Limnospira fusiformis SAG 85.79: one gene and its partner. The protein of the gene in region 2 binds, or shares a complex with, the protein of the main gene of each other region. Links are inferred from orthologs where the notes say so. Each region holds a gene or a part of one and is shown on either strand. Other genes may lie near its edges.

Evidence for each region. The genes of interacting proteins can lie anywhere in the genome.
Region 1: the proteins of prmC (region 2) and prfA are in contact, whole or in part, in a crystal structure (PDB 2B3T), measured with the Escherichia coli proteins. The link is inferred for Limnospira fusiformis SAG 85.79 from one-to-one orthologs.

The regions. Positions count from the first base shown.
Region 1 is NZ_CP051185.1:4,622,249-4,627,601, reverse strand. The notes cover bases 1-2,865. They hold prfA (peptide chain release factor 1), read left to right. Parts: upstream 1-807; coding sequence 808-1,923; downstream 1,924-2,865. Other genes in these bases: HFV01_RS21835 (ABC-F family ATP-binding cassette domain-containing protein), read left to right, coding at 2,744-2,865; HFV01_RS21840 (response regulator), read left to right, coding at 2,121-2,531; rpmE (50S ribosomal protein L31), read left to right, coding at 212-463; rpsI (30S ribosomal protein S9), read left to right, coding at 1-16. Outside these bases: more of HFV01_RS21835, read left to right, coding at 2,866-4,453; HFV01_RS21830 (hypothetical protein), read right to left, coding at 4,652-4,840; HFV01_RS21825 (response regulator), read left to right, coding at 5,295-5,353. UniProt on the Escherichia coli protein: Peptide chain release factor 1 directs the termination of translation in response to the peptide chain termination codons UAG and UAA.
Region 2 is NZ_CP051185.1:3,984,564-3,992,408, reverse strand. The notes cover bases 2,416-5,285. They hold prmC (peptide chain release factor N(5)-glutamine methyltransferase), read right to left. Parts: upstream 4,366-5,285; coding sequence 3,466-4,365; downstream 2,416-3,465. Other genes in these bases: HFV01_RS18735 (Tic22 family protein), read right to left, coding at 4,555-5,285; HFV01_RS18745 (metal-sensing transcriptional repressor), read right to left, coding at 3,078-3,434; HFV01_RS18750 (hypothetical protein), read right to left, coding at 2,416-3,081. In the rest of the region: HFV01_RS18760 (efflux RND transporter permease subunit), read right to left, coding at 1-510; HFV01_RS18755 (efflux RND transporter periplasmic adaptor subunit), read right to left, coding at 677-2,224; more of HFV01_RS18750, read right to left, coding at 2,410-2,415; more of HFV01_RS18735, read right to left, coding at 5,286-5,385; HFV01_RS18730 (CAP domain-containing protein), read left to right, coding at 5,847-6,938; HFV01_RS18725 (4a-hydroxytetrahydrobiopterin dehydratase), read left to right, coding at 7,358-7,639; HFV01_RS18720 (HD domain-containing phosphohydrolase), read left to right, coding at 7,722-7,845. UniProt on the Escherichia coli protein: Methylates the class 1 translation termination release factors RF1/PrfA and RF2/PrfB on the glutamine residue of the universally conserved GGQ motif, i.e. on 'Gln-235' in RF1 and on 'Gln-252' in RF2.

The sequences.
Region 1 (5,353 bases), 640 kb from region 2 along the record:
ATACTCGAAACGCTAGAGAGTTTTGGCTATCAATCCAGACTCAAGCGCGATCGTGTAAACTATCCTAGACAGGGGGTGGTAATATTGCCCATCCCCAGGTGGGTGCAGAATCTCAATTTATTAGGTTTTGTGACTCAGCCTGTCGCGAGCCAATTATGGCTATAATAGAAAGAAAGTAAAATTTGTTGATTTTGACTTGGTAGCTTAAACCATGCCTAAACCTGATATTCATCCCGAATGGTATCCAGAAGCTGAAGTAATCTGTAACGGCGAAGTCGTTATGAAAGTTGGTTGCACACAGCCATCACTGCACGTTGATATCTGGTCTGGAATCCACCCATTCTATACTGGAACTCAAAAGATTATTGACACAGAAGGACGAGTTGAACGCTTCCTGCGTAAGTATGGCATGATTGATGAGAGTCAAGCCACAGGAACGGAAGCGGATCAATCGAAAAAATAGCCGGGTTGTCGATTGTTTGTCGTCTGTTGTCCGTAGCGTCTGACTACTGGCAACCGACCGATTTTTGGTTTCCGGTTTATCCCTAATATTTAGCAGTGTAAAATAAGTTGTAAACCACCATTAAGTAAGGGTTAATGATGGTGATGGAGGTAATGCCAACGCCTAATTATCGAATATTTAATGATGTAAATCACCCACATTTACCGATAATTTTGATGGTAAAAAGCTGCAAAATTCCGATATTTAAGATATCTTTATACCCGGGGTTCAAGACGGAGACAAAGACAATTTAAGCTAAATTATGCTTCGACAACCGACTACTAACAAGAGGCAACCGAACCGCCATGGCAGAAACTTATTTACTAGATAAACTCAAATCCGTTGAGCAAACCTTTCAGGAGTTAACTTTACGATTAGCAGATCCTGAAATTGCGACAGATCCTGATGAATTTCAACGGGTAGCCAAAACTCGGTCTTCCCTGGAAGATGTGGTTAATGCCTATCAAGATTGGAAAACAACTCAGACGGAGTTAGCCGGGGCCAAACAAATCCTCCGAGAGACGGGGAATGATCCTGAACTCAAGGAAATGAAAGAAATGGCAGCTTTGGAGGTAGAAGAACTAACCACGAAGTTGCAAGAGTTGGAAACACGCCTGAAAATTCTCCTGCTACCCCAAGATCCTAATGATGATAAAAATATCATGTTAGAGATTAGGGCAGGTACTGGCGGCGATGAAGCGAGTATTTGGGCGGGGGATTTGGTGCGGATGTATTCCCGCTATGCTGAAACTAAAGGTTGGCGGGTAAGGCTACTGAGTGAGTCCCTGGCTGATATGGGGGGATTTAAAGAGGCGATTCTGGAAATTCAAGGCGCGCGCGTTTATAGTCAGCTTAAATTTGAAGCGGGAGTTCATCGAGTCCAACGAGTTCCTGTAACGGAAGCAGGTGGGAGGGTTCATACTTCCACAGCAACGGTGGCAATTATGCCAGAAGTTGATGATGTGGAAGTGCAAATAGACCCGAAAGATATTGAGATGACTACGGCTAGATCCGGAGGTGCAGGTGGTCAGAACGTAAACAAGGTGGAAACGGCAGTTGATTTGTTCCACAAACCGACGGGTATTCGGGTATTCTGTACGGAAGAACGCAGTCAGCTAAAAAACCGGGAACGGGCTATGCAGATTTTGCGGGCTAAGTTATACGAAGCTAAACTGCGGGAACAACAGGATGCTGTGACTTCCATGCGGCGATCGCAGGTGGGGACAGGTTCAAGGTCGGAAAAAATCCGCACCTATAACTATAAGGATAATCGGGTGACAGACCATCGTCTGGGTCATAATTTCTCGTTAGCCCCAGTATTAGAAGGGGGAATAGGAGATTTGATCCAAGCGTGTATCATTCAAGATCAACAGGAACGATTGGCACAATTAGCAGAATCAACTGCTCCTGCATCTGTATAATAATGGCGATCGCTATTTTATGATTGGGGAAAGAAACCGGGTTGATGTGAGAGTTTTTCGTTTCTGATCAAAGATTTAACCAAGAAACCCGGTTTCTAGTTGGGGGGTTCTGCGATCGTGTTACGGGAAGCAGAGTTGAGTGGAAAAACAGCACCATTACTTCCGAGATAGCAAACAGTGCAGTCTGATGTTGAGAAATGGCTAAAAATAAACTCAAACTGATGGTAGTTGATGACGAACCCGATAACCTCGATTTGCTGTATCGGATATTTCGCCGCGAATTTCAGGTGTTTCGAGTAGATAGCCCAACGGCGGCTTTACAATTACTGGAAACTGAAGGGGAAATGGCGATCATAATTTCCGATCAGAGTATGCCAGAAATGACCGGACTTGAGTTCCTCAGTAAAACTGTGGCCCGTTTTCCCGACACAATTCGGATTTTGCTGAGTGGATACTCCCCAGAAACCCTAGAAGCATCCGGCGAAAATTTAGAGGCGGCGCAATTGTTTCAGTGTATTACTAAACCGTGGGACCCCACAGTGTTTGAGGCTACCATTAAAGATGCTAAAGCAGTTTACCAGCAGCGACAAGGTGCAGAAAATCCATAAACAACCAAGGCCTAATTTGATCACGTTTAGCCATGACTCCAGAAATGGTTGATTTTTGTTAAGATCCAATGCGGGTATGTAATTTTTGGCTTTGATGACAGTGTAGGGGGGTGATGCCATATCTTTCCAGGAAATGGATCTACGGTCGAACCTATCCTTACACGATTTCCTGACCCCACCCTTGAACATATTTTCGTCCTAGGAGACTGTTGATGCTGCGACTAGAACATATTAGCAAAATCTATCCCACAGGTACTATTCTTAAAGATATTAACTGGGAAGTTAAACCGGGCGATCGCATTGGTTTAGTGGGGGTAAATGGGGCGGGAAAGTCTACCCAACTTAAAATTATAGCCGGAGAAGTTGAACCCACATCCGGGGAAGTTATTAAGCCATCAAGTCTACATATCGCCTATTTAACCCAGGAATTTGAAGTTGATCCGGCGCGCACCGTCCGAGAGGAGTTTTGGAGGGTTTTTAATGAGGCTAACGCTACCCATGCAGCTTATGGTGAAGTTCAGCGAGAAATGGAAACGGCTGATCCGGATCGCCTGGATGAATTAATCCATAAATTGGATAAACTCCAACGGAAATTTGAATCCCTTGATGGCTACGGCTTAGAAGCTAAAATTGAGAAGATTTTACCAGAAATGGGGTTTGACTCGGAAGATGGCGATCGCTTAGTTAGCGCCTTTAGTGGTGGCTGGCAAATGCGTATGAGTTTAGGTAAAATTCTTCTGCAAGAACCAGATTTATTACTACTGGACGAACCGACAAACCACCTCGACCTAGAAACGATAGAATGGCTAGAAATTTACCTGAAGGGTTTAACTACCCCCATGGTAATTGTTTCCCATGACCGCGAGTTTTTAGACCGTCTCTGTACTCAAATTGTCGAAACCGAACGGGGAGTTTCTCGGACTTATTTGGGTAACTATTCCGCCTATTTGCTACAAAAGGCGGAAGCTGAGGCTGCTCAATTAAGCGCCTATGAACGTCAGCAGAAGGAACTCGAAAAACAACAGGAATTTGTCGAAAGATTTAGGGCGAGTGCCACCCGTAGTACCCAAGCAAAAAGCCGCGAAAAACAGTTAGATAAAATTGAGAAAATTGAGGCTCCTACAGCTTCTTTAAAAACGCTGAAATTCCACTTTCCAGAGGCTCCCCGTAGTGGCCGGGATGTGGTTAAAATTCAAGATTTGGTGCATACCTATGATGAGAAAATCCTGTTTTTGGGGGCAGAACTGCTAATTGAAAGAGGCGATCGCGTAGCTTTTTTGGGTCCTAATGGTTGCGGTAAATCTACCTTGCTTCGGATGATTATGGGGCTGGAAACCCCCAGCGAAGGAAGTGTATCTCTAGGAAAACATAATGTGATTCCGGGTTACTTTGAACAAAATCAAGCCGAAGCCTTAGACTTGACCAAAACAGTTATGGAAACTATCCATGATGAAGTTCCCGACTGGAAAAATGAGGAAGTTCGCACCCTCCTCGGTCGGTTTTTATTTAGTGGTGAAACTGTCTTTAAAAAAGTGGGTTCTTTGAGTGGTGGAGAAAAGGCGCGGCTGGCTTTGGCTAAAATGTTGCTCCAACCTGTGAATTTGTTGATTTTGGATGAACCAACTAATCACTTGGATATTCCGGCTAAGGAAATGATGGAATCAGCTTTACAGGAGTATGAGGGAACGGTTCTGCTGGTATCCCATGACCGTTACTTTATTTCTCAGGTGGCCAATAAAATTGTGGAAATTCGTGATGGTGAGTTTCGGGTTTATCTGGGAGATTATCACTATTATTTGGACAAGTTGGCTGAGGAAAAAGAACAGGAACGACAAGCTAAGTTAGCAGCCGAAAAAGCCGCGAAAAAAGCAGCTAAGGCGGCTAAGGCGGCTCAGAAAAAGGCAGCGGCTAAGGGTAGATAGTTTTATAAATCTGTAATTCCCCCTAGACCAATTTAGGGGGATATCAAACTCGGCTTTCGGGTGTTTATTAATTGGGTGGGGTTGAAATTATGCGATCGCTCTGTCAGGTTTCCTCGCTTGAGTACAACTGAGGTTAAGTTATGTTAAATTGGGTCTGTTGTAGTGATTTTTACCTATGGTGGCGATCGCATTGGCATCCTACACTTCTTTTAGACTCCAAGGGGGTGCAACTAAACTGCTAATTTTGTCAGCAACCATTAGTGTGTCGTAACTATCGCCATCAATTGTAAACAAAATTCCATCCACCAGCAGCCTAGGCGAATAGTCCCGCAGTAATTGAAACAAACAGGGTGAAACTTTATGAATTTCCAGTTTCAGTGTTTTCATGTCGTTGCCTCACTTGATAGTTTAATGAGCCATTAACACCTATTATAATTGATCCCTATGGTTTTGGGGGATTCTTGGGAAAGTATTAGTAATACTCAATTCGGCTATCTAAATCAGCCAATAAATTAATCATATAATCACCTCAAACCACAGTTTTCATGGTATAATAGCGTTTTCGCCTCATCAGCTATTTACTATTTCAGGCAACTGTGAAAAAAGCGTGAAAAGCGACATAATTTAATATTACGCTTCCCTGGTGGACCTGGTATTGATCAGATACAACTGTGCTGGAATTGGTAAAAGAGCGATCGTAAAGGGAACTAAACTGGGTAAACTATAGGTATTCGGAGAAGTTGGGTGCGTTACACCACCACTCATGGATCAACTCTTAAATAGGGAATTCAGGGTAGAGGTAGGTAGCGCACCATTTTTATTAAACTAGACCCCTCGTGTCATGAATACTGTCTTACTGGTTGAAGACTCCCTCACCCAAAGGGAATGTCTCTCCTACCA
Region 2 (7,845 bases):
AACATTTAAATCTAGGAAGTTACTGATAAAAACATCGTCATAAATAGGCTGGTTATTTTGATCAGTATCTGAATAAAATCCCAGTACCAACAGGATACTGGGTGAAGATGCTTCTACGGTGATACCGACCTGTTGAACGACATCAGGTAAACTTGATGCTGCCTGAGATACTCTATTGTTAACGTTAACCTGGGCAATATCTCGATCAACGTTGACAGGGAAGGCTACAGAGACATTAGAAACCCCATTATTAGCGGTGTTTGATGAGATATATCTCATGTTATCAACGCCGTTGATTTCCCGCTCTAAGATGCTAGTCACAGTGGTTTCTGTGGTTTCGGCATCAGCACCAATATTGACTGCAGTTACGTTGATTTGAGTGTTAGCCAGTTGTGGTAGTTGAGAAATAGGTAGCAGGGGAATAGATATCACCCCTACCAATACAATGAGAATGGAGCAAACTGTAGTGAGAACGGGGCGCTTGATGAAGGTGCTAACAAATAACAGCATAGACAATCAAATATAGGTGGTTAAGCATAGCGATCGAGATAAGGAACTTAATTTAGAGCGAGGGGGGGAAAGTAGCCTGATTATCAATGTTATCAGCCAGAAACCAAAGCAACTCTCCCCTATATGAAAGTTGATAATACCCGATTATGGCAATTTTAGGGCTTAGTTATTGGCGGGTGGTATCTAGTATCGGGGTTCCATCTCGCAATTGTAGTATGCCTTCGGTAATAACGCGATCGCCTGCTTGCACCCCAGAAAGCACCTCAAAACTCTGTCCTTGAATGCTTCCCAGTGTTACCGGAGCTTGTCTAGCGACTAAAATGGTTTCCCCGGAGGGGGTAGCTTGTTGTTGTGCTAAAAACACAAAACTCTGTGCGCCAATGCGGGTGACGGCATTAGTGGGAACTGTCACCCCAGTTTCCTGTTGCCAAATTACCCTAGCTCGGACTACTTGATCGGTGCGGAGTTCATTATTAGTGTTAGGGTAAATGGCTTTAGCCAAAATAGTCTGAGTCCCACTTCCGGCGTCAGGAGCAATATAGGATATGCTGGTGGTGCCAATGACTTCCCCAGTTTCTTGGCTTATCAGTTGTACAGGTATCCCCACCCTCAACTGAGGTAATAGGGAAATGGGGATATTGATATTAACCTCTAGGTTCTGGTTTTGTCGGATAGTGGTAACGGTGGTTTGGCTATCGACCAAATCTCCCGCTTTAATCGGCACATTACTGACAATGCCGGAAATAGGAGCGACGACACTATAGTAATCTAACTGTACTTGTTGAGCGACAGCCCCAGACCTAGCCCCTTGGATTTCTCTACCTATGAGGGCTATCTGTGCTTGCTGGGCTTCAATAGCTTTCTCCTGGCTGGCTATTTGAGCCTCTAGGGTAGCAATTTGGCGTTCTAGATCTCGGCGGGAACTTTCCACACTCGCCCTAGCTGCTTCAATGGTGCGCCCTTGACGAGATAAATTCATCCGAGCAGATTGGACTCTAGCGGTGGCGGCGAGAACTTGTTGTTCTTGGTTAGCTACCTCAGCCTCGCTGGTTTGTCTGTCCCGCAGTTTTTCATCATATAGCTCGCTGGAAACTACGCCTTCCTGCCATAATCTCTCGTAGCGCTCGTAGGTAGCCTGTCGCTGTTGTCGCACTGCTTCGCGTCTATCTAATTCGCGACGGGATCCTTCTAGGTTGTCTTGGGCGTTTTGTAGTTCAAATTCTAGTCTTTCCTGTTCTTCAATCTGAGCCTCTAACTCCCGCTCGGAACGCTGTAAATTGGCTCCTTGAGATTGAAATGATAGTTCGGCTCTGGTTCTGGTTAAGTTGGCTCGGAGGGCTTCTAATTCGGCTTCGGCACCACTTAATTGAGCCTGTCTGGCTTGTACTGTGGCGATCGTACCTTCAAAGTTGGCTAACTGTTGGGAACCATCAATTTGAATTATCGGATCTCCTACAGTTACCTGATCACCTAAGCGCACATATACTTCTTTTACTAATCCACTAACTCGCGGTCTGATGATAGAGTTTTCGATACCTTCAACTCTGGCATTATATTCGCTGCTGGATTGAACATCGGTGGTATCTACGTTTTCTATCTTGACGGGGACAGGTGGGCGACCAATGGCTTGAGGTTCTGCTGAACAACCATTGATAAGTACAAATAATAATAGCAGGGGTAGAGATGCGCTAGTTTTCAATAATATTTTGTTCATGGTACTACCGGGCAATTCGATGAGGAGATTTTACCAGGTTTAGAGGTAAATTTTCGCCTGACCCTTGGGTTGAGGATGAGATAAATTACTGATATTTTAGGGTCATTAACACTCCCGGCTGGGGATTATTGCGGTTTTTCCCAGGGGTTGACAGGAGGCTTTGATGAAAATTATGGATAGCTGACTCAAGCCCGATCGCACAGGGGGGAACGCACACAGAGATATAACAGAGGTCCGAATAGGGGAATGAGTGTCACCAACCATAACCAAGTCGGAGCCTGGTTGCCGCGCCGCGCGATATCATCTCCTAATAAGGCGGGAAATAATACTGATAATAAACAGAAATCCAGGCTCATCACGTGAATAAAACGGCTATTTTGCCATTGATAGATAAAGTCACGCCAATCTCCCTGAGTGATACCATAAAAGACTAGAACGATCGCTCCTACCATTAGCACTATGGCTGTGAATTTGCTGTCCCAAATGCGGATGAAGAGATTGGGAACTCCAGAAAATTCGGGGTTAGGTTTGCGCCACACCAAATAGGGTAAAATGGCGAAGGCACCCACGGCAAAAGATGCGATCGCAAAAAGCCACGCCGGGATTTTTTGACCTTGACCATCGGCAAAAATTACACAGCAGTAAATTAACGGCCAAATTCCCATGATATTAAATAGGGATATAATCAGGGGATTAATCCCCTCCCAATTCCCTACACTCAGGTTTTTAATCAAGTTAAAAGTAATTTCTGGCTGGTCTGGCGGCGCTAAGAAAAAGGCATAAATCACGAAGGTCAACCAGACCATCGCTAAGGCAATTTGAGAAGTTTTGACAGGGTTTTGGCTAGATACAATCATGGGAGAAATCTGTCTAAGGCGGCTTTTAGTTCCTCAATTTCCACGTCTATATTACCTTCTTTAGCTGCTCTGGCTATACATTCGGTTAAATGTTCATCTAGGATAATTCTAGCGACGCGATCGAGAGCCCCCCTAACGGCGGCAATTTGCACGAGTACATCGGGACAGGGGCGACTTTCTTGGACCATAGTTTTGACACCGCGAATATGTCCTTCAATGCGCGAGAGTCGATTGATAATACGTTTGAGTGATTCCTCGCTATGGACATGGGGATGAGTATGACTCAGAGCGTCCCCATGATGGCGATCGCTCACAGATACGCTAGGAACCCGGTCTGAATCTGATCCGATCATTTAACCCTGTGCCAAGCAACTACATAAAATCTTATTGTAGATAAGCGATCGCAAATCTATCAATACCAGCCAGGTCCGGGAGGATTTTAAGATCCCGATAACACCCTGCTGATTCTAACATGGATGTAACCGCTTCTCCCTGTCCTGCCATCATTTCTATGATCCAAATACCCCCAGGTTGTAAAAATTGGGGTGCTGTTTGTACTAGATGATGAATGGAGTCTAAGCCAGATTCGCCGCCATCGAGTGCTAGAGGGGGTTCATATAGGATTACTTCTGGTTGTAGGTTTGGTAGCTCCTGGCTAGGAATATAGGGCGGATTTGCCACCATGCCGCTGACCTTCCCTTTCAGGCTATGGAGGGGACCCCACCAAGACCCCTGGTAAAATTTTACCCGATTTTGATAACCTAGACTTTGGGCATTTTCCAGGGCGATCGCTAAAGCTGACCAACTGCAATCTACAGCATGAATCATGGCTTCGGGGAATACCGATGCTAACCCCAAAGCGATCGCACCACTACCTGTTCCCATATCTACCCAATTTCCTGACCCGGCTGATGGCGCGGCATGATAGGCTATATCAATGATTAACTCTGTCTCTGGACGGGGGATGAGAACCGCAGGAGACACCTTGAGGGTAAAATTTCGCCAGTGAACTACACCTAATAGATACTGTAGGGGGACTCGTTCCGTGATGCGACGTTCCCAGAGTTTGACAATTGCTGACCAGGGCTGATTTAGTTTAATGTATGGGCGATCGCCAAAGTCGTCTAATCTCAGGTCTAGGCGAGTCAGATCGGTGAGTGCTTCCAAAAACATATCTAATTCTATGGCGGAAACTTCGGCAGCGATCGCATCATTTTGAGCCTGTTTTTGCCACTGTCGCAGTTCCTCACCAGATATATAGTCACTTTCCCCTGTTTCCACCATTTAGCACCACCTGAAAACCTGCTTACAGCTTGTTCACCAGCCGCTTAATACATTGCCCTCACCCTAAATCCTGGCTCCCATAGGGGGAGAGGGACTTTAAGAGGTGATCAGATGATTTCTGAACAGGCTGTAGGCTGATGATATGGGGGGAAGTTGACAAGCAATCCCCCCCCACAAGTTGCCCTAACCCTAATTATTTCTCAAAAATTCCAAGGTTTCCCGGGGTGGAACTAAGATGATCCGATCTAAAAATTGGTTATCATCAGTTCGGAAGGCTTCTAATAACGCTTCCAGAGGAACCACCTGGACAGTAACCGAAGATATTAAGTCCGGTTGCTGTTCTTGAAATTGGGATAACATCCCCTCTAAGTCTTGTTTAGAGAAGAACATAGGAATCACTTGGTCATTGCCACGCTGGATGGTTAAATAACCATTGTCTGGGCCTCCTCTTGCCATAAACAGAGGCACGCCATTAAACTCATTAGGCGATCGACCACTTTGCTGCATTACCGCCCGGGCTGATTCTACCTCTCGCTGCACCGGAACATAAGCAAATTGGATATCATCAGGACGGTTGCGACTCTGTTGGCTCATTTTATAGACTTCCCCCAGAGAAACTGCTGTTACCTCCACGGAGTTAGCCAATTCAGGGTTATTGTTTCTCAGATTTTCCACAAATCTTAGAGCATCCTGACGGCTAATAAATATCCCTGCTACCGCAGCGGTACCGCTGCCATTTTCTCCAGCGGGAACTGTGGCCACTAGGGGGGAACCGGTAGGGTCGGTAATGGTAAATACTGGGACTGGCCGTAATTTTTCCTGAATTTCCTCTAATGTTAATGCTTCAGCCGCCTGGGTTCCCAGCAGAGATGCTCCCACGGTCCTCGGTGGGAGGATGGGACTCATTAACAAATGGCTACTGATAACTCCCAGTAACAGGCTCAAATGGAAAAATGATTTAATCATGTTCTCAAGTTGCGATCGTAATAGTTCATTTTGACATTTCCCCCACGCTTCCATATTGGCGTTATACCTGTAGGCTCATACAAATATGACAGCGAGGGTTGATCCATACCACCCATCAAGTCTGTTGATGGAGGCTAGAGTATTCCTGTATAGCGCAATTCTTACCCTGGCACGATAATAGTTAGACTGACGACCAAAAACAATTTTTTCTCCCGAACTCCCCAATAATTTTATATATTCTCACCCCCGGAGGATATGCCACGGGAGTTTTACCCGCACATTTTCCAGATCCTAACACAAACTTGCCCCGAATGGTCAAATTTGGGGACGAACGCGATCGCATTATTCAATCCCCAACACTACAGAATCATTATTCTCCTGGGATAACATTCGGATATCCATAATTCTTAATGAATAAACATAGAAGATGGTAAAACCAAGATTTATCATAGTCAGAAAAAGGGTCTGTTATTATGTTTTGCGATATCATCACTCAAAACGGGTTGACTTTTGCTATGGCTAGTCCAGCTAACGATTTCATGATCGTCTCGGAACTGCCAGATGAGCAAATTGCGCGCTTGTCAAGTCCGGGATTACCACAAGCGATCGCCCTTTTGCAGGGTGATGATTATTTGGTCAATGATGCACAAGGACGCATCCTCTTAGGAAATCAGGGGAATGATACGATTATCGGTAATTCCGGCAATGATACGATTTATGGCGGTCAAAACGATGATTACTTGAATGGTGGTTCTGGTGATGACCTGTTATTTGGGAATCGGGGCAATGATACCATTTATGGCGGGTCTGGCAATGATACTATCTATGGGGGTGTAGGCAATGATTGGATTGTCGGCGGGTCTGGTAATAACGTTTTATCAGGCGATCGAGGTTTAGACACTCTCACCGGAGGGAGTGGTGCTAATCAGTTTCTGTTGCCATCATCGACTGTCAATCAAGATCTGATTACCGACTTTAAGCCTGGTATCGATAAATTACGGGTTCCTGATGGGGTCACGATTGCTGATTTACGGATTAAACAATCCGATACGTCTACCTTGATTTTACTGGATGGTCAGACGGTGGCAACCCTGGAAAATGTCGATGTTGAATCAATCACTACTCGCGACTTTATTGGGGAACTAGGAGCAGCAAATCATGCTGATATTCAACTAGACTTAGGTGAAACTGGTTCTAACTTGCGTTTTGAACAGCAAGTGCTGGAATTGGTCAATCAAGAACGAGTTAGGGAAGATTTGCAACCACTAAGGCTGAACCCCCTACTCACCCAGGCGGCGCGTACCCATAGCACTAATATGGCACGGCAAGACTTTTTTAGTCACACCGGAATTGATGGATCTAATTTAACTGACCGGATTAGGGCCACAGGGTTTACATTGATAGTGCCATTGGCCGAAAATATTGCTGCGGGTCATACTACACCGGAGTTAGTGGTTGAGGGATGGATGGATAGTCCGGGACATCGTGATAATATTCTTAATCCAGATTTTACTCAGATTGGGGTGGGTCACTATTTCCTGGAAAATGATACGGGGGATCTGATGGACTATAACCATTATTGGACTAAAGTTTTCTCTGGTGGCTGATTTCAGCATCTCGGTCCAGCTAGTGCGATCGCCTATTAATCACAAAATAGCCAACTCTCAGCGGTGAGCTTGCACTTTCAGAATTTTGTGTTATCCTGGTTCGTAAGTTTCGGATATCCAGGAGGTGATGCCCATGAGTGACAGTAGTAAACGCATGGGTCACTGTGTTGGAGAACGCCGGCTGTGCGCCGGGGCTGACCTCTAAAATTCGGCCTAGGTTCCTATTGCTAGGAGCCGAAAAGCCTACTAAATGGTCTGGCTGGATTGGAGAGATCCTTCCGGCAGTCAGGTTCCAACAACAGAGACCCGCTAGACCGCTCTCATATCGCTGACTGATGTCCTGGTAGTATCCAAGGCTTGAGTTATCCGTGGGAGCGGATAGTTTTTTTTAGATGTAATAGAATTGGTGTATTTTTGATATGGCTGAACTACTGAGTGCAACTGAAATTCAACAAATGGCTACTCAGGTTCCCGAATGGTCTGTTGAGGGTAAAACTATTAAGTGTCTGAAAACCTTTAAGGGGTTTGTGGAAGCGGTGGCTTTTGTTAATCAACTGGTGGAACCCGCAGAGGCGGCAGGTCATCACCCGGATTTGGAAATTTCCTATAATAAGGTGACAATTACCCTGACTACCCATGATGCTGGGGGGTTGACTAAGAATGATTTTTCTATGGCTGAGAAAATTTCTAGTTTGAGTTAGATTCTATCAACGGCCCCACAATCCGCTAGAATTCCACACAGTAGGGTAGCTGTAAGCTGGTTCTAGGTTCTGATGTGGGATTATGGTCTTTGATAATCTTAATGTGTCTGTAGGGGTTAGTGAAGAGTTGCTGCTGATTGAAAAGCTGTTGGATATCGGTACGGCACTATCGGGAATTCATGATTTGGGAAAGCTGTTAAAGCTGA